DNA from 2 places in the Mesorhizobium sp. M8A.F.Ca.ET.021.01.1.1 genome. Region 1 is predicted to be linked to the other one. Evidence: riboswitches for the same ligand, from Rfam matches in the RefSeq annotation. Region 1 holds a riboswitch; the other holds the start of a gene.
The links. A riboswitch is a leader RNA that binds a small molecule or an ion and turns the genes downstream of it on or off. The one in region 1 is predicted to bind S-adenosylmethionine.

Region 1 (7,709 bases):
ACCGACTGCTGGGTGTCGATGGGCCAGGAACACCGTGCCCGCGGCCACAATGTCTTCTCGCCCTATCAGGTCAACGCGGCGCTGATGGCCAAGGCAAAGCCCGACGCCCTGTTCATGCATTGCCTGCCGGCCCATCGCGGTGAGGAGGTGACCGACGAGGTCATCGACGGACCGCATTCGGTGGTCTTCGACGAGGCCGAAAACCGGCTGCACGCCCAGAAGGCCGTGCTTGCCTGGTGTCTCGGTGCTTGATGTGTCTTGTTGCTTGATATGTCTTGGCGCCTGAAATGCCCAGGCGCTTGATCTGCGGGGGCGCGATGCCTATCTGCGCCGCATCACGCAAATCAAGCGCGTTTGGACGCATGTGCCCACCAGGGCCGCATGGCCGCGCCCTGGAGCTTTGTCATGTTGGAAAGCCATCAAGTGACTGAACATCACCCCAAACTCGGCGAGTTCGGCTACGCCGGCGACGATCACGTCGTTCCCTTCGAAGTCGGTCCGCTCGACGTGCGTGGCCGCACGGTGCAGCTCGGGCCGATGCTCGACGCCATCCTTGGCCGCCACGACTATCCCGAGCCGGTCGCCCGCCTGCTGGCGGAAGCCTGTGTGCTGACGGTGCTGCTCGGCACCTCGCTCAAGTTCGAAGGCAAGTTCATCCTGCAGACCCGTACCGACGGGCCTGTCGACATGCTGGTCGCGGACTTTTCCACGCCCTCGGCGCTGCGCGCCTATGCGCGTTTCGACGCGGATCGGCTCGAAGCGCTGGTCGCGGCCGGCGAGACCTCGCAGCAAACGCTGCTTGGCAGCGGCGTGCTGGCGCTGACCATCGATCAGGGCGCCCATACGCAGCGCTATCAGGGCATCGTCCAGCTCGACGGCGAAACGCTGGAAGACGCGGCGCGCACCTATTTCCGCCAGTCGGAACAGATCCCGACGGATATCAGGCTCTCGGTCGCCAAGCTGCTGACGCCCGGTATCGGCGGTGCGCGCGAGCAGTGGCGCGCCGGCGGCATACTGGCGCAGTTCCTGCCGCAATCGCCCGAGCGCATGCGCGTCCCGGACCTGCCGGGTGGCGATGGCGATCCGCGCGAGGAAGTCCACGATCCGGCCGATAATTCCTGGCAGGAACTCCTCGCCTTGCTGGGCACCATCGAGCCGACCGAGCTGATCGACCCGACCATCGGCGCCGAGCGGCTGCTCTATCGCTTGTTCCACGAGCATGGCGTGCGCGTCTTCGGCGGCGTCCCGGTCACCGACCAGTGCTCGTGCTCCAGGGACAAGATCCGCGATATCCTCGAAGGCTTCTCCGCGCAGGAGATCAAGGACAGCACCGAGGATGGCGGCATCCACGTCGCCTGCGAGTTCTGCTCGACCCAGTACGACTTCGATCCGGCCGAGTTTGCGGCTCAGTAAAGCTAGTCCCTTCTCCCCGTCACTATACGGGGAGAAGGTGCCGGCAGGCGGATGAGGGGCAGCGCCAGCGTTAGTACAGGAGCTCCTTGGCTCTATCTGAAGAAATTCTCGCAAGCTCGGCGCTGCCCTCATTGTCCTGCCGGACGGTCGTCACTCGAAAAGCCAAGCAATTGGCTTTTCGTCCGCTTCGCGGACCATTCCTCAACTCCCCCGTATAGTGACGGGAGAAAAGACGCTAATTCACCGTGCGCCTTGTCCCCGGCAGATCGAGCGAGAAGGCGGGGATGGCGATGTCGAAGGTCTCGCCGCGCTTGTTGCGCATCGTGTAGCGTCCGACCATGATCCCGGACGGTGTCGAGAGCGGGCAGCCGGACGTGTATTGATAGCTGTCGCCGGGATTGAGTTCCGGCTGGTCGCCGACAACGCCCGGCCCGCGCACTTCCTCGACCCGGCCGGCGCCATCGGTGATGTGCCAATAGCGCGACAACAACTGCACGAACTCGTCCGACTGGTTGTCGATCGTTATCTGATAGCCCCAGACATAGCGGTTCTCCGAGGGATCCGAACGGTCCTCGAGATAGAACGGCCTGACCTGCACTTCGATGTTGCGCGTCACGGCGCGGTACATGAGCGGCTCCAAAACAACCCGATGACTTTCAGCGCTCCCGGTGAGCAGGTCAACGTGCGCGTCTTGTCGCGGCTGACCTTGAACCGCAGGTGCCGGCAAAGAATGTCATTTAAGTGACACACGACAATGGTGGTGTGCACGAACCGGGCGACTCGGCGCTCTGTCGAACTGTTGAAAACGGCCACGATGCCGGCCGCCTTTCCGGAGTGACCAGATCTCGATGGAACTCACCTTCATAGCCGCCTCGCTTTCGACCGCACTCATCCTTTCAAACGCCGCCAGCATTTCGCTCGCCGCTTCACAGCTGAAACGGCGCAACACGATCGCCCCGCCAGCCGGCAAGCCGCAACCGGTCTCGATCGTCGTCCCGTCGCGGGGCGTCGAGCCGTTCACGCATGAGACGCTGGAACGCGCCTTCGCCCTCGACTGGCCACGCTACGAACTGATCTTCTGCGTCGCCCATCCCGACGATCCGGTGGTCAAACTGATAAACAGGGCGATTGCCCGGTTTCCCAAGGTGCCGGCCCGGCTGCTGATCGGTGACGACCGCGTCAGCGCCAATCCAAAGCTCAACAATTGCGTCAAGGGTTGGGAAGCGGCACGCCACAACTGGGTCATCCTTGCCGATTCCAACGTCCTGATGCCGAGGGACTATGTCGAGCACATGATGGCGGCATGGCGGCCCGACACCGGCCTTGTCTGCTCGACGCCGATCGGCTCGCGGCCCGAGGGTTTCTGGGCTGATGTCGAATGCGCCTTCCTTAACACATTGCAGGCCCGCTGGCAGTATGCCGGCGAGGCGCTCGGCCTCGGCTTTGCCCAGGGCAAGAGCATGCTGTGGAACAAGCCGATGCTGAATGCCAATGGCGGCATTCGGGCGCTGGCCGCCGAGATCGCCGAGGACGCTGCCGCCACCAAGCTGGTGAACGGCCTCGGCTTGCGCGTCAATCTCGTTGCCGCGCCCTTCGAGCAGCCGCTCGGCCAGCGCACGCTTGGCGAGATCTGGTCGCGTCAGGCCCGCTGGGCGCGCCTGCGCCGCGTCACCTTCCCGCTGTTCTTCGCGCCCGAAATCCTGACCGGCGCGGCGGTGCCTCTCGCGCTTGCCCTGGTTGCTGCGGCGAGCGCCGGCATCAGCCTCTGGGCAACCGCGATTGCCGTGTTGGCGGCCTTCTACCTTCCGGAGTGCGCACTGGCCTTGTCCAAGGGCTGGTACCTGTCGCCGCGCATGGTCGCGGCCATGATGGCGCGGGACGTGATGCTCCCAACCCTCTGGGCGCGCGGCTGGCTCGGCGGCGCCGTCGACTGGCGCGGCAACGCAATGACCATCCGCACCAAGGCGGCCGAACTGGAGGAGACGCCGTCGCGCGCCTGATCGCCGCGACCGACGCTCCCAAACAGCCTATTTGGCGGCCTTCAGCGCCTGCGCGATGTCTTCCAGCAGGTCGTCGGCGTCCTCCAGGCCGACCGACAGCCTGAGCGTCCCTGGCCCGATGCCGAGTTCGGCGCGGGCCTCGTCGCTCAGGTTCTTGTGCGTCGTCGTCGCCGGATGGGTGATCAGGCTCTTGGCATCGCCGAGATTGTTCGAGATCAGCACGATGTCGAGGGCGTTCTGCAGCGCGAAGGCCGCCGGCTTGCCGCCCTTGACGTCGAGGCAGATCAGCGTCGAGCCGCCCGACATCTGCTTCTTGACGATGGCGGCCTGCGGATGGTCGGCGCGGCCGGGATAGATGACGCGGGCGATCTGCGGCTGCTCGGCCAGGAAGTCGGCGATCCTGCCGGCGCTTTCCGTCTGCTGGCGCACGCGCAGCGGCAGCGTCTCGAGCCCCTTCAGCAAGGTCCAGGCATTGAACGGCGACAGGCTGGGGCCGGTGTGGCGGAAATAGTCGTGCAGGTTTTCGTCGATCCACTTCTTGTCCGACAGGATGACGCCGCCGAGGCAACGGCCCTGGCCGTCAATATGCTTGGTGGCCGAGTAGACGACGATGTGCGCACCAAGCTGCAACGGCTTCTGCTGCAGCGGCGTGGCGAAGACATTGTCGACGACAAGCCGCGCGCCGATCGAATTGGCAAGCGAGGCGACGGCTGATATGTCGACGACTTCCAGCGTCGGATTGGTCGGGCTTTCCAGGAAGAACAGCTTGGTGTTCGGCCTGACCGCCTTTTCCCAATTGGCGATATCGGTGCCGTCGACCAAGGTCGCCTCGATGCCATAGCGCGGCGCCAGCGTCTCGACCACCCAGCGACAGGAGCCGAACAGCGCGCGCGCCGCAATGATATGATCGCCGGCCTTGACGCTGCACAGAAGGGCCGCGGTCACCGCCGCCATGCCCGACGCCGTGGCGCGCGCGTCCTCGGCGCCTTCGAGAGCGCACATGCGCTTTTCGAACATGTCGACGGTCGGGTTGGCGTAACGCGAATAGATGAAGCCAGGCTCTTCGCCCTTGAAGCGGGCTTCCGCCGCCTGGGCGGTTTTATAGACATAGCCCTGGGTCAGGTACATCGCCTCGGCGGTTTCGCCGAATTGGGAACGCAAGGTTCCGCCATGCACGAGTGCCGTCTGAGGTTTCCAGTTGCGCTTCTTGGTGCTCATCGCTTTGTTCCAGACACAAAAAAACCGGCCGCGAAAGTCGCAACCGGTCCATACGGCCTTGCGGCCCGACGGTCCTTTAGCGACTTGTTTAACGTGGCTGCAAGCCGACCGGCCAAATCACCACGGGATAACGACCCTTTAGACCCGCGCCACGCTTGCGTCAATTGCCGGCTTCATTAAGAGGTTTGTACCAAGGCAGGTTCCGCAAAAGTGCCCAGTGGTTTTGCGGCAAGAACCTGCACCAAAAGAGACCAGTCTTGGGCGGAGCCAGACTTTGCGGCAGACAGGCATTCTTCCCGATCAGGACATTTCGGCGCTGTTCAAGTCCGGCGCGCTGAAGTCGCCGCGCGCGCTCGATGCCGATCAGATCCAGCCGGCGAGCCTTGATCTCAGATTGGGGAAAAAGGCCTGGCGGGTGCGCGCCTCGTTCCTGCCCGGCCCCAACCACAAGGTCTCGGAAAAGCTCGATCGGCTGCAACTCCACGAGATTAATCTGACCGAAGGCGCGGTTCTCGAAACCGGCTGCGTCTATATTGTGCCGCTGCTCGAAAGTCTGGCCCTGCCGGCTGATATTTCGGCGTCGGCCAATCCGAAGAGCTCGACCGGGCGCCTAGACATCTTCACCCGCGTCATGACCGATCGCGGCCACGAGTTCGACAAGATCGCCGCCGGCTATCACGGTCCGCTCTATCTCGAAGTCAGCCCGCGCACCTTCCCGATCATTGCGCGCACCGGTTCGCGCCTGTCGCAGATCCGCTTCCGCACCGGCAATGCACTGCTCTCGGAGGCTGAGCTGCATGAATTGCACAACGCCGAGATGCTGGTCGCCACCGATCCGCCCAACATTTCCGGTGGCGGCATCGCGTTGTCGATCGATCTCAATGGCGACAAGGATGGGGTGGTTGGCTATCGCGGCAAGCACCACACCGGGCTCGTCGATGTCGACAAGCGTGCCGCCCAGGATGTCCTCGATTTCTGGGAGCCGATCCATAAGAGCGGCGCCGGCGAACTGGTGCTCGATCCCGACGAGTTCTACATCCTCGTCAGCCAGGAGGCGGTGCATGTGCCGCCGCTCTACGCCGCCGAGATGACGCCCTTCGATCCGCTGGTCGGCGAGTTCCGTGTCCACTATGCCGGCTTTTTCGATCCGGGGTTCGGCCATTCGGCGTCCGGCGGCACCGGCAGCCGGGCGGTGCTCGAAGTGCGCAGCCACGAAGTCCCGTTCATCCTCGACCATGGCCAGATCGTCGGCCGGCTGGTCTACGAGCACATGCTGAAGCGGCCGCGGGCGCTTTACGGCACCGACCTGGGCTCGAACTACCAGGCGCAAGGCCTCAAGCTCTCAAAGCATTTCCGCGCGGTGCGCTAAGGTCGAAGCTGCCGATCTCCCCACGAGAGGGGGATGACGCCCTCGTGGCTTTTACAGCGCCTTCACCGCCACCTTCACCGGCTTTTCGATTTCCAGCGGGTTGCGCAGCGGCAGGCCGAAATCCCCTGCCTCGATCTCGAACACGTCGCCTGCTTCCGTGTTGATGCCGTCGGCGAAGGATAGCGTCGCGGTGCCGAACATATGCACATGCACGTCGCCCGGCTGGCGGAAGGCCGAATATTTGAAGTGGTGGTGTTCGAGATTGGCGATGGTGTGCGACATGTTCGTTTCGCCCGACAGGAACGGCTTCTCCCACAATGTCTTGCCGTCTCGCAGGATGCGCGACGTGCCGCGGATGTCCGAAGGCAGGTCTCCGATCAGGATTTCCGGCCCGAACGAGGCATTGCGCAGCTTGGAGTGGGCGAGGAAGAGATAGTTCACGCGCTCGGTCACATGGTCCGAGAATTCGTTCGACAGCGTGAAGCCGACGCGGAACGGCGCGCCGTCGTCGCCGATGACATAGATCCCGGCGACCTCGGGTTCTTCGCCGGCATCCTTGGCAAAGGCCGGCGACATCAGCGCCGCGCCAGGCGCGACCGCCATGGTGCCGTTGCCCTTGTAGAACCATTCCGGCTGTACGCCGACCTGGCCTTTGGCGGGTTTGCCGCCTTCCAGCCCCATGCGGAACATCTTCATCGAATCGGTGAGCTGCTCCTCGCCGTCGGTGCTGAGCTTCTTGTGCATGGAATCGCGCGTCGCGGCCGACCCGAGATGCGTCAGCCCCGTGCCGGTCAGGTGCAGATGCGCCGGGTCGGGGTGATTGATCGGCGACAGGAGCCGTCCCCTCTTGTAGGCGGCGTCGAGATCGACCGTCTCGCCAAGTCCCTTGCGTTCGATCAGGGCGGCCAGGCCGACACCGGTGCGGGCGGCCTCCATCGCCAGCGAATAGACGCTGCGCGCGCCGTTGATGATCCGGGTCTTCCCGCCGCTGCGGGCAACGACACGGATCGTCTCGGCGTCGTCGAGAATCTGCGAGATCAGCATGATCAGTCCTCTCTCATTTTTCCGTGTCCGGCTGCCATCGGCAAAATCCTGACCGGCGCGGCGCGGAAACGCGCCACGGTTGAAACGCTTCGTCCGGATTGCGTTCGCGAGCCTGGTCCTTCCCCGGACTTCTTGGTGCCGACGGGCTGCCGGCAGCTTCGCGATCTAGAACCCGTATGCCTCCTAGTCCTCGCCTCCAGCCCTTAAGCCTTGTTCTTGTTGTAGACGTCGAAGATGACGGCTCCGAGCAACACCAGTCCCTTGACCACCTGCTGCCAGTCGACGTTGACGCCCATGATCGACATGCCGTTGTTCATCACGCCCATGATGAAGCCGCCGACCACCGCGCCGATCACCTGGCCGACGCCGCCCATCGCCGAGGCGCCGCCGATGAAGACGGCCGCGATCACGTCGAGCTCGCTGCCGAGGCCCGCGGCCGGCACGGCCTGGCCGAGACGCGCGGCGATGATCAGGCCGCCGAGCGCCGACAGCACGCCCATATTGATGAACACCAGAAGCGTCAGCCGCTCGGTGTTGATGCCCGACAATTGCGCTGCCTTGGGGTTGCCGCCCATCGCGTAGATGCGGCGACCGATGGTCATGCGCTTGGTAACGAAGACGAACAGCGAGATCAGCACGCCCATGACGAGCAGCACCACCGGCAG
Region 2 (7,709 bases), on a different contig from region 1:
CTCGAGATAGACGCTGGTGACAAGCTCGCGCTCACGCAGATAGGCAATGACCTCGTCGCGCAGTTCGCCGGGCACGCGGAAGGCGAGGCCGACGCAGGACCCGCCATGGTCGAGGCCAAGCACCAGTCCCGGCCGCTGGCGCGTGCCGCGGTGCACGAAGGAATAGACGCAAAGCGAGCGGCGGTAGCCATGCAGGCGCGCACGCCGTGTCTCGACATGCGCGAAACCGGGCCGCCAGATCAGCGAACCGTAGCCGAACACCCAAAAATCGCCCATATCACCGCGCCTGATTGCAAAAGAATGGCAACACCGCACCGGAAACCGGTGTTTTTTCCGCTCGTGTCCGTCTACCTATCGTCTCTGTCCACTGGTGTTCCCGGAATCGAGAATCCGTTCACACCATCCATGCGTTAATGAGAGCCAAAGCATGACGTCAAGTGACGAACGCCGACCGGGTAACCGTCGCCGCCTATGGTGGCTTGCCGCGTTCATCCTGGTGCTGTTCGCCATATACAGCGCCGGATGGTTCTATCTGGCCAACAGGGTCAGGTCGGAGGCCGACAAGGCGGTTGCCACGCTCAATAAGAGCGGCATCCAGGCTGGCTGCGCCAACCTCGAGGTCAGTGGCTATCCGCTGAGCTTTGCCGTCTCTTGCGACAATCTCGCCTACGAGGACGATGCCAAGAACATTGCCGCCTCGGCCGGCTCCTTCAATGCCACCGCCCAGATCGCCCAGCCCTTGTCGCCGGTTGCCAATCTGCGCGGTCCGCTCCGAACCTCCGTCCCGGGCATGATGCCGCTCTGGATCGACTGGGACAATCTGCAGGCCAACGTCAAACTGTGGTATCCGCTGCCGCGACGTATAGCGCTGCAGGCCGAGGGCCTGTCGGGCCAGACCGATCCGGCCGACGATACCGATCCAGTCGAGCTGTTCAGTGCCGGCAAGGCATCAGGCCAGTTGCAGCCGAATGGCGCGGATATCGACTATGTCGGCAGCTTTGGCGATCTTGAAATCGATCCCGACACGATCGGCGGGCGCGTGCTGCCGGCGCTCGATGCCAGCGGCGACGTGACACTGAAGAACGGCGTGGCGCTGGTCGGCACGCAGGTGAAAAGCCTGCGCGGCCAGAGGATCGAAATCCGTAATCTCGATCTGTCGTCGGGGACGGCGCGTGTCACCGTTTCCGGACCGCTGTCGGTCGATGCAGAAGGCCTGGTCGATGCCGATCTGATGATCAGGATCAAGGATCCGAAGGCCGTGGCATCTATCCTTGCCGGCGCCGTGCCCGAGCAGAAGAATGCGATCGAGCAAGGTTTTGGCGCCCTGGCTCTACTCGGCAGCGAGCCGTCGATGCCGCTGAAGGTGGTCAAGGGCAAGGCCTCGCTCGGCTTTATCCCGCTGGGCAAGATCAAGCCGGTGCAATAGCACCCATGGCAAGACCCGTGAGGCTCTTGAGTGTTGGAGCGCTGACGCTGGACACCATCCTGCGCGTCGAGTCGCTTCCGACGCATCAGGGAAAATTCATCGCCTCGGACGGCGTCCAGATCGCCTCGGGCATGGCCACGAGCGCGGCCTGCGCCGCACGTCGTCTCGGCGCCGAGATATCGCTATGGGCGAGTGCTGGCGACGATCCTGTCGGCGATCAGCTGATCGCTGGAATCGAGGCCGAGGGCGTCGATTGCAGCCATGTGCGCCGCGTCAGCGGCGCACGCTCGGCGCTGGCCTCGATCCTGGTCGATGCGCATGGCGAGCGTATCATCGTGCCGTTCTACGACACGCGCGCGCAGGCTGATCCCGAAGCCTTGCCGTTTCCCGACATCACGGCGTTCGATGCCGTGCTGGCCGACGTGCGCTGGCCGGGTGCAGCGGCACTTGCCCTGAACGCGGCGCGCGCCGCGGGCAGGCCGGCTATCCTCGATGCCGATACCGCGCCGCTGGCGGTGCTGGAGCAACTGTTGCCGCTGGCCTCGCACATCGTCGCCTCCGAACCGGCAGTGCGTATCATCTGCGGCCACGCGTTGGATCTGGAGACCGCTTGCGAGGATCTCGCCTCCAGCACCGACGCCTTCGTCGCGGTCACCGGCGGCGCGGCGGGTACCTGGTGGTTCGATCGAAGCGCCGGATCATCCCGCCATGTCGAGGCGCCGAGGATCAAGGCGGTCGACACGCTGGCCGCCGGCGATGTCTTTCATGGCGCCTTTGCCGTTGGGCTGGCGGAAGCCATGGCGATCGAGCACGCACTGCGCTTTGCGAGTGCCGCCGCCGCGCTCAAATGCCTGCGCTTCGGCGGCAGGCTGGGCGCGCCGGATCGGGCGGAAACGCTCGCCATGATGGCAGCGACCTGGCCTGAAACAGCTTAGCTCTTTGCCGGATGCTCGACCGCCTGGCGGCCAAAGTCCGGCGCGTCGATATCCTGGCCCGCCTCGATGATCGAGCGGCGCACGGCGCGGGTGCGGGTGAACAGGTCGAAGAGTTTGTCGCCATCGCCCCAGCGGATCGCGCGCTGCAGGAACGCCAGATCTTCCGAGAAGCGCGCCAGCATTTCCAGGATGGCATCCTTGTTGTGCAGGCACACGTCCCGCCACATGGTCGGATCGGAGGCGGCCAGACGCGTGAAATCGCGAAAGCCGGAGGCGGAATATTTGATCACTTCCGTCTTGGTCACCGATTCCAGGTCGTCGGCGGTGCCGACGATGTTGTAGGCGATGATGTGCGGCAGATGCGAGACGATGGCCAGCGTCATGTCGTGATGCTGCGGATCCATCGTGTCGATGTTGGCGCCGCAGCGGCGCCAGAATTCCGACAGCCGTTCCAGCGCCTCCGGATCGGTGCCCGGCACCGGCGTGAAGATGCACCAGCGATTGTCGAACAGGTCGGCAAATCCGGCATCCGGGCCGGATTTTTCGGTACCCGCCAGCGGATGGCCGGGAATGAAATGGACGCCCTCAGGCACATGCGGCTGCATCTGCGCGATGACTGAGGCCTTGGTTGAGCCGACATCGGTGAGGATCGCACCTTTTTTTAGCGCCGGCGCAATCTCCTGCGCCACCGCACCGGATGAGCCCACCGGCACCGAGACGATGACCAGATCGGCATCACGCACAGCTTCCCTGGAATCGGTGGTGTAGGAATCGCCTAGTCCCAGTTCCTCGGCTCGCTTGAGCGTTGCCACACTGCGCGTCGAGATCGCGACATGGCGAGCCAGGCCTTCGCGGCGAATGACGCGGGCCAGCGACGAGCCGATCAGGCCGATGCCGACCAGCGCGATTTTTTCGAACATCGGTGATGCCATGGTGTGTAACTTTTCAGGCGTTCTAGCTTTTCAGGAATGTCTTGAGCGCGGCGACAACGCCGCGATTGGCCTCTTCGGTACCGACGGTCATTCGCAGCGCGTTGGGAAAGCCGTAGCCTGAAACGCGCCGCAGAATATAGCCGCGCGCGCTCAGATAATCATCCGCCGCAGCCGCCGAATGCCTCTGGTCGTCGGGAAAATGAATGAGCAGGAAATTGCCGACGCTGGGCGTCACGCGCAGTCCGAGTCCAGTCATCTCCTCGCTCAGCCAGGCGAGCCAGGTCTCGTTATGCGCCACGCTGCGCTCGACATGGGCGCGGTCGCGGATCGCGGCGATGCCGGCCTCGATCGCGGTCGCATTGACGTTGAAGGGGCCGCGCACGCGGTTGATCGCATCGACAATGTGCATCGGACCATACATCCAGCCGATACGCGCTCCGCCGAGACCGATCTTGGAGAAGGTGCGGGTCATCACCACGTTCTCGGCGCTGCCGGCCAGCTCGATGCCGGCTTCGTAATCGTTGCGGCGGACATATTCGGCATAGGCCGCGTCCAGCACCAGCAGCACGTTTTTCGGCAGTCCGGCATGCAGGCGACGCACCTCCTGGAACGGCACATAGGTGCCGGTCGGATTGTTGGGATTGGCCAGGAACACGATTTTCGTGCGCGGCGTCACAGCCGCCAGCATCGCATCGATGTCGGCGCGCTCGTCGGTCTCCTTGACCACGACCGGGGTGGCGCCGGCCGACTGGATGTAGATCTTGTAGACCATGAAGGCGTGTTCGGTGAACATGGCCTCGTCGCCGGGCGCGAGATAGGTCTGTGCCAACAGGCCAAGGATCTCGTCGGAACCGTTGGAGCAGATGATGTTCTGCGCGTTGAGGCCATGCACCTCGGCGATCGCCTCGCGCAACCGCCTGGCGGTGCCGTCGGGATAGATGTCGAGTTTGCCGGCGACCTCACGCGCGGCCTCGATCGCCTTCGGCGACGGCCCAAGCGGGTTCTCGTTCGACGACAACTTGTAGACCTTGGCGACCCCGGCCGGCGCCGTGCTCTTGCCGGGCACATAGGCGTCTATGTCCATGATGCCCGCGCGGGGGGTTGGACGTGCCTGATCCGGTGTCTGGTTCATGTCTTGCAAAATCCGTCGAAAATGCCTCCATCCGGAAGCCGCTGCGGAAATACAAGCCATGGCCGGCAATGTCGAGAGGCGGCACTAGTGCCAGCCGCCGCCATTGACGGCGAGGCGGGCGGGGTCTAGAAGGGCGGTGACAGTTCCGTGGTGATTTGGCCGGTCGGCTTGCAGCCACGTTAAACAATTCGCTAAAGGGCCGTTTGCGTGACGTAACCGGCTTTGCGAAGGCAATGCCGGTTTTTTATTGTCCGCTACCGGCCCGGACGACCGCATCGGCGCCGCGAAAATCAGCGGAGATTTTCGCAAGAAACGATGCAGCAAGAGAGATTAGGAATGGCCGCTCTGCGCGCAGCAAGGACCAACAACGAGGTCGACAATCCGTCGAGCCTGGTGTTGCGTTTCGGACCCGACAAGCCGCTCAAGCTCGATGCCGGCACGGTGCTGTCGCCGTTCCAGATCGCCTATCAGACCTATGGCGTTCTGAACGATGCCCGTTCCAATGCCATCCTCGTCTGCCATGCACTGACCGGCGACCAGCATGTCGCCAACACCAATCCGGTGACCGGCAAGCCAGGCTGGTGGGAAGTGCTGATCGGCCCCGGCAAGATCATCGACACCAACCGTTTCTTCGTCATCTGTTCCAACGTTATCGGCGGCTGCCTTGGTCCCACCGGGCCGGCTTCGACCACCCCCGCCACGGGAAAGCCCTATGGGCTCGACCTCCCTGTCATCACCATCCGCGACATGGTGCGTGCGCAGCAGATGCTGGTCGACCATTTCGGCATCGAGAAGCTTTTCTGCGTGCTGGGCGGTTCGATGGGCGGCATGCAGGTGCTGCAATGGGCGTCGAGCTATCCCGAGCGGGTGTTCTCGGCACTGCCGATCGCCACCGGCGCACGCCATTCGTCACAGAACATCGCCTTCCACGAGGTCGGGCGGCAGGCCGTGATGGCCGATCCGGACTGGCATGGCGGCAAATATTTCGAGCACGGCAAGCGCCCGGAAAAGGGGTTGGCGGTGGCGCGCATGGCCGCCCACATCACCTATCTGTCGGAAGCCGCCCTGCACCGCAAATTCGGCCGCACCCTGCAGGACCGCGAAGCGCTGACCTTCGGCTTCGATGCCGATTTCCAAATCGAGAGCTATCTGCGCCACCAGGGCATGACCTTCGTCGACCGCTTCGACGCCAACTCCTACCTCTACATGACACGGTCGATGGATTATTTCGACCTTGCCGCCGACCATGGCGGCCGGCTGGCGGACGCCTTTGCCGGCACGAAGACCCGCTTCTGCCTGGTGTCCTTCACGTCGGATTGGCTGTTCCCGACCGAAGAGAGCCGCTCGATCGTGCACGCGCTCAACGCCGCCGGTGCCTCGGTTTCCTTCGTCGAGATCGAGACCGACCGCGGCCACGACGCCTTCCTGCTCGACGAACCGGAACTGTTTGCCGCCATCAACGGCTTTATCGGTTCGGCCGCGCGCGCCAGGGGGCTCGGCGCATGACCCCGAAATGTTGCAGACTTTTCGGACCACGGTCATGCGTCAGACGGAAAGGCGAAGCCATGACCCAGAAAAATTGCGGACTTTTCGGACCATCGTCATGCGCCACTCAGGAGGCGAAGCCATGAGCGTCAATGGCAGCCAGCGTGTCGACCTTGAGGTCGTCGCCAACCTCATCCCGCCGCAATCGCGCGTGCTTGACGTAGGCTCCGGCGACGGCTCGCTGCTCGAATTGCTGCAGGAAACCAAGCAGGTCGACGGTCGCGGCCTTGAGCTTTCGCAGCGCGGCGTCAACGAATGCGTGGCGCGCGGCCTCTCGGTCATCCAGGGCGATGCCGACAAGGATCTCGAATTCTATCCCGACAAGGGTTTTGACTTCGTCGTCCTGTCGCAGACCCTGCAGGCCACCCGCAACCCGAAGCTGGTGCTCGACGAACTGCTCCGGATCGGCAATCGGGCGATCGTGTCCTTCCCCAATTTCGGCCATTGGCGGGTGCGCCTGTCGCTGTTCGTCAAGGGCCGCATGCCGGTGACCAAGGATCTGCCCTACTCCTGGTACGACACGCCCAACATCCACTTCTGCACCATCCGCGACTTCGTCAATCTGTGCGAGGAGCTTGGCGCGACGGTGGAAAAGGCGACCGCGCTCGACGCCAACGGCCAGAAGATCGGCCTGTCGATGCCCTGGTGGTTCTGGAATTTCTTTGGCCAGCAGGCGGTGTTTTTGTTGAAGCGATAAGGCTGCCGTCGGCCTCCTACGCGAGGATATCCGTGGGCTTGTGCGGATGTTCCACGCCGTCGGCCAACACCACATGGACGCAACCGCCAAGAGCTTCCGCCAATTCCAGCGGTGGCAAAAGTGTTGCGGTTGAAGCGCTAGGCGCCGGAATTCACCATTCCCTTGTCGTCAGAACGACGGCACAATGGGTGACATAACAGGTTGTTTTTTGTAGCGTCGCACTTAATCCCGATGAGGGCCAGCCAGGGGGAAGTCCGATCCATTCAACCATCCTGAAGAGCTATCGGAAAGTGCATTTTCGCGCTGGAAACAGCTGACGTGGAGCATTTGCCCCTCATCACGGTCATCACCCCGACTCACAACCGGCGCGAAACGGTGCTCCGCGCGGTGGAAAGCGTGCTTTCTCAGAGCATGGCGCGGTTTGAGCATATCGTCGTCGACGATGGCTCGACCGACGGGACGGAAGCGGCGCTTGCGCGCATTCGCGACCCTCGGCTGATCTATGTCGGCGCGAAATGGCGCGGCGCCAATGCCGCCAGGAATGCCGGCATCGAGCTGGCGAGGGCGCCCGTGGTGACTTTTCTTGATTCGGACGATCTCTTCCTGCCACACCGGCTCGAACGGACGCTGGCATGGTTCGACGACAATCCGGCGCTCGGAGTCCTGCTCTCCTCATATGTCTCGGTGAAGGCTGGCCGTGGCACCGCCTGCGTCAACCGCCGTGCTTTCCTCAATCCGGCGATGCTGGAGCGGGCGGTGGTTGCGCAGACGGCCTTCATCGCCGGGTCGGCGATAACGGCGAGGCGGGAAGCCTTGCTGGCCATCGGCGGCTATGACAGCGACATTCCCCGGATGCAGGACCGGGAGCTTCTGCTGCGCTTCGCACAGCGCTTCGGCGCGCAATTATCGGAAGATATCGACTGGACGAAGCACAATTCGCAGAACTCGATTTCGGGCCGCCGGGACGGCTATATCGAAGCCTATGCGATCCTGATGAGTAAGCACCCGCACATCGCTCGCTCTTACCCCCATGTCCCACCCT

Region 2: linked by a shared signal. The riboswitch ahead of EOA36_RS17065 (homoserine O-acetyltransferase) and the one ahead of EOA36_RS03330 (O-succinylhomoserine sulfhydrylase) in region 1 are both predicted to bind S-adenosylmethionine.

Annotation. Positions count from the first base shown of each region.
Region 1 covers NZ_RZSJ01000015.1:7,119-14,827, forward strand. The annotation lists gene argF (ornithine carbamoyltransferase) at 1-252, shown strand, start outside; gene EOA36_RS03315 (Hsp33 family molecular chaperone) at 382-1,413, shown strand; gene apaG (Co2+/Mg2+ efflux protein ApaG) at 1,649-2,041, opposite strand; gene EOA36_RS03325 (ceramide glucosyltransferase) at 2,262-3,413, shown strand; gene EOA36_RS03330 (O-succinylhomoserine sulfhydrylase) at 3,441-4,631, opposite strand; SAM riboswitch at 4,688-4,765, opposite strand; gene EOA36_RS03335 (2'-deoxycytidine 5'-triphosphate deaminase) at 4,906-6,000, shown strand; gene araD1 (AraD1 family protein) at 6,052-7,044, opposite strand; gene mmsB (multiple monosaccharide ABC transporter permease) at 7,248-7,709, opposite strand, start outside.
Region 2 covers NZ_RZSJ01000199.1:1,644-9,352, reverse strand. The annotation lists gene EOA36_RS17090 (gamma-glutamylcyclotransferase) at 1-276, opposite strand, end outside; gene EOA36_RS17085 (DUF2125 domain-containing protein) at 428-1,426, shown strand; gene EOA36_RS17080 (sugar kinase) at 1,432-2,361, shown strand; gene EOA36_RS17075 (prephenate/arogenate dehydrogenase family protein) at 2,358-3,293, opposite strand; gene hisC (histidinol-phosphate transaminase) at 3,316-4,425, opposite strand; SAM riboswitch at 4,563-4,640, shown strand; gene EOA36_RS17065 (homoserine O-acetyltransferase) at 4,762-5,931, shown strand; gene metW (methionine biosynthesis protein MetW) at 6,053-6,667, shown strand; gene EOA36_RS17055 (glycosyltransferase family A protein) at 6,986-7,709, shown strand, end outside.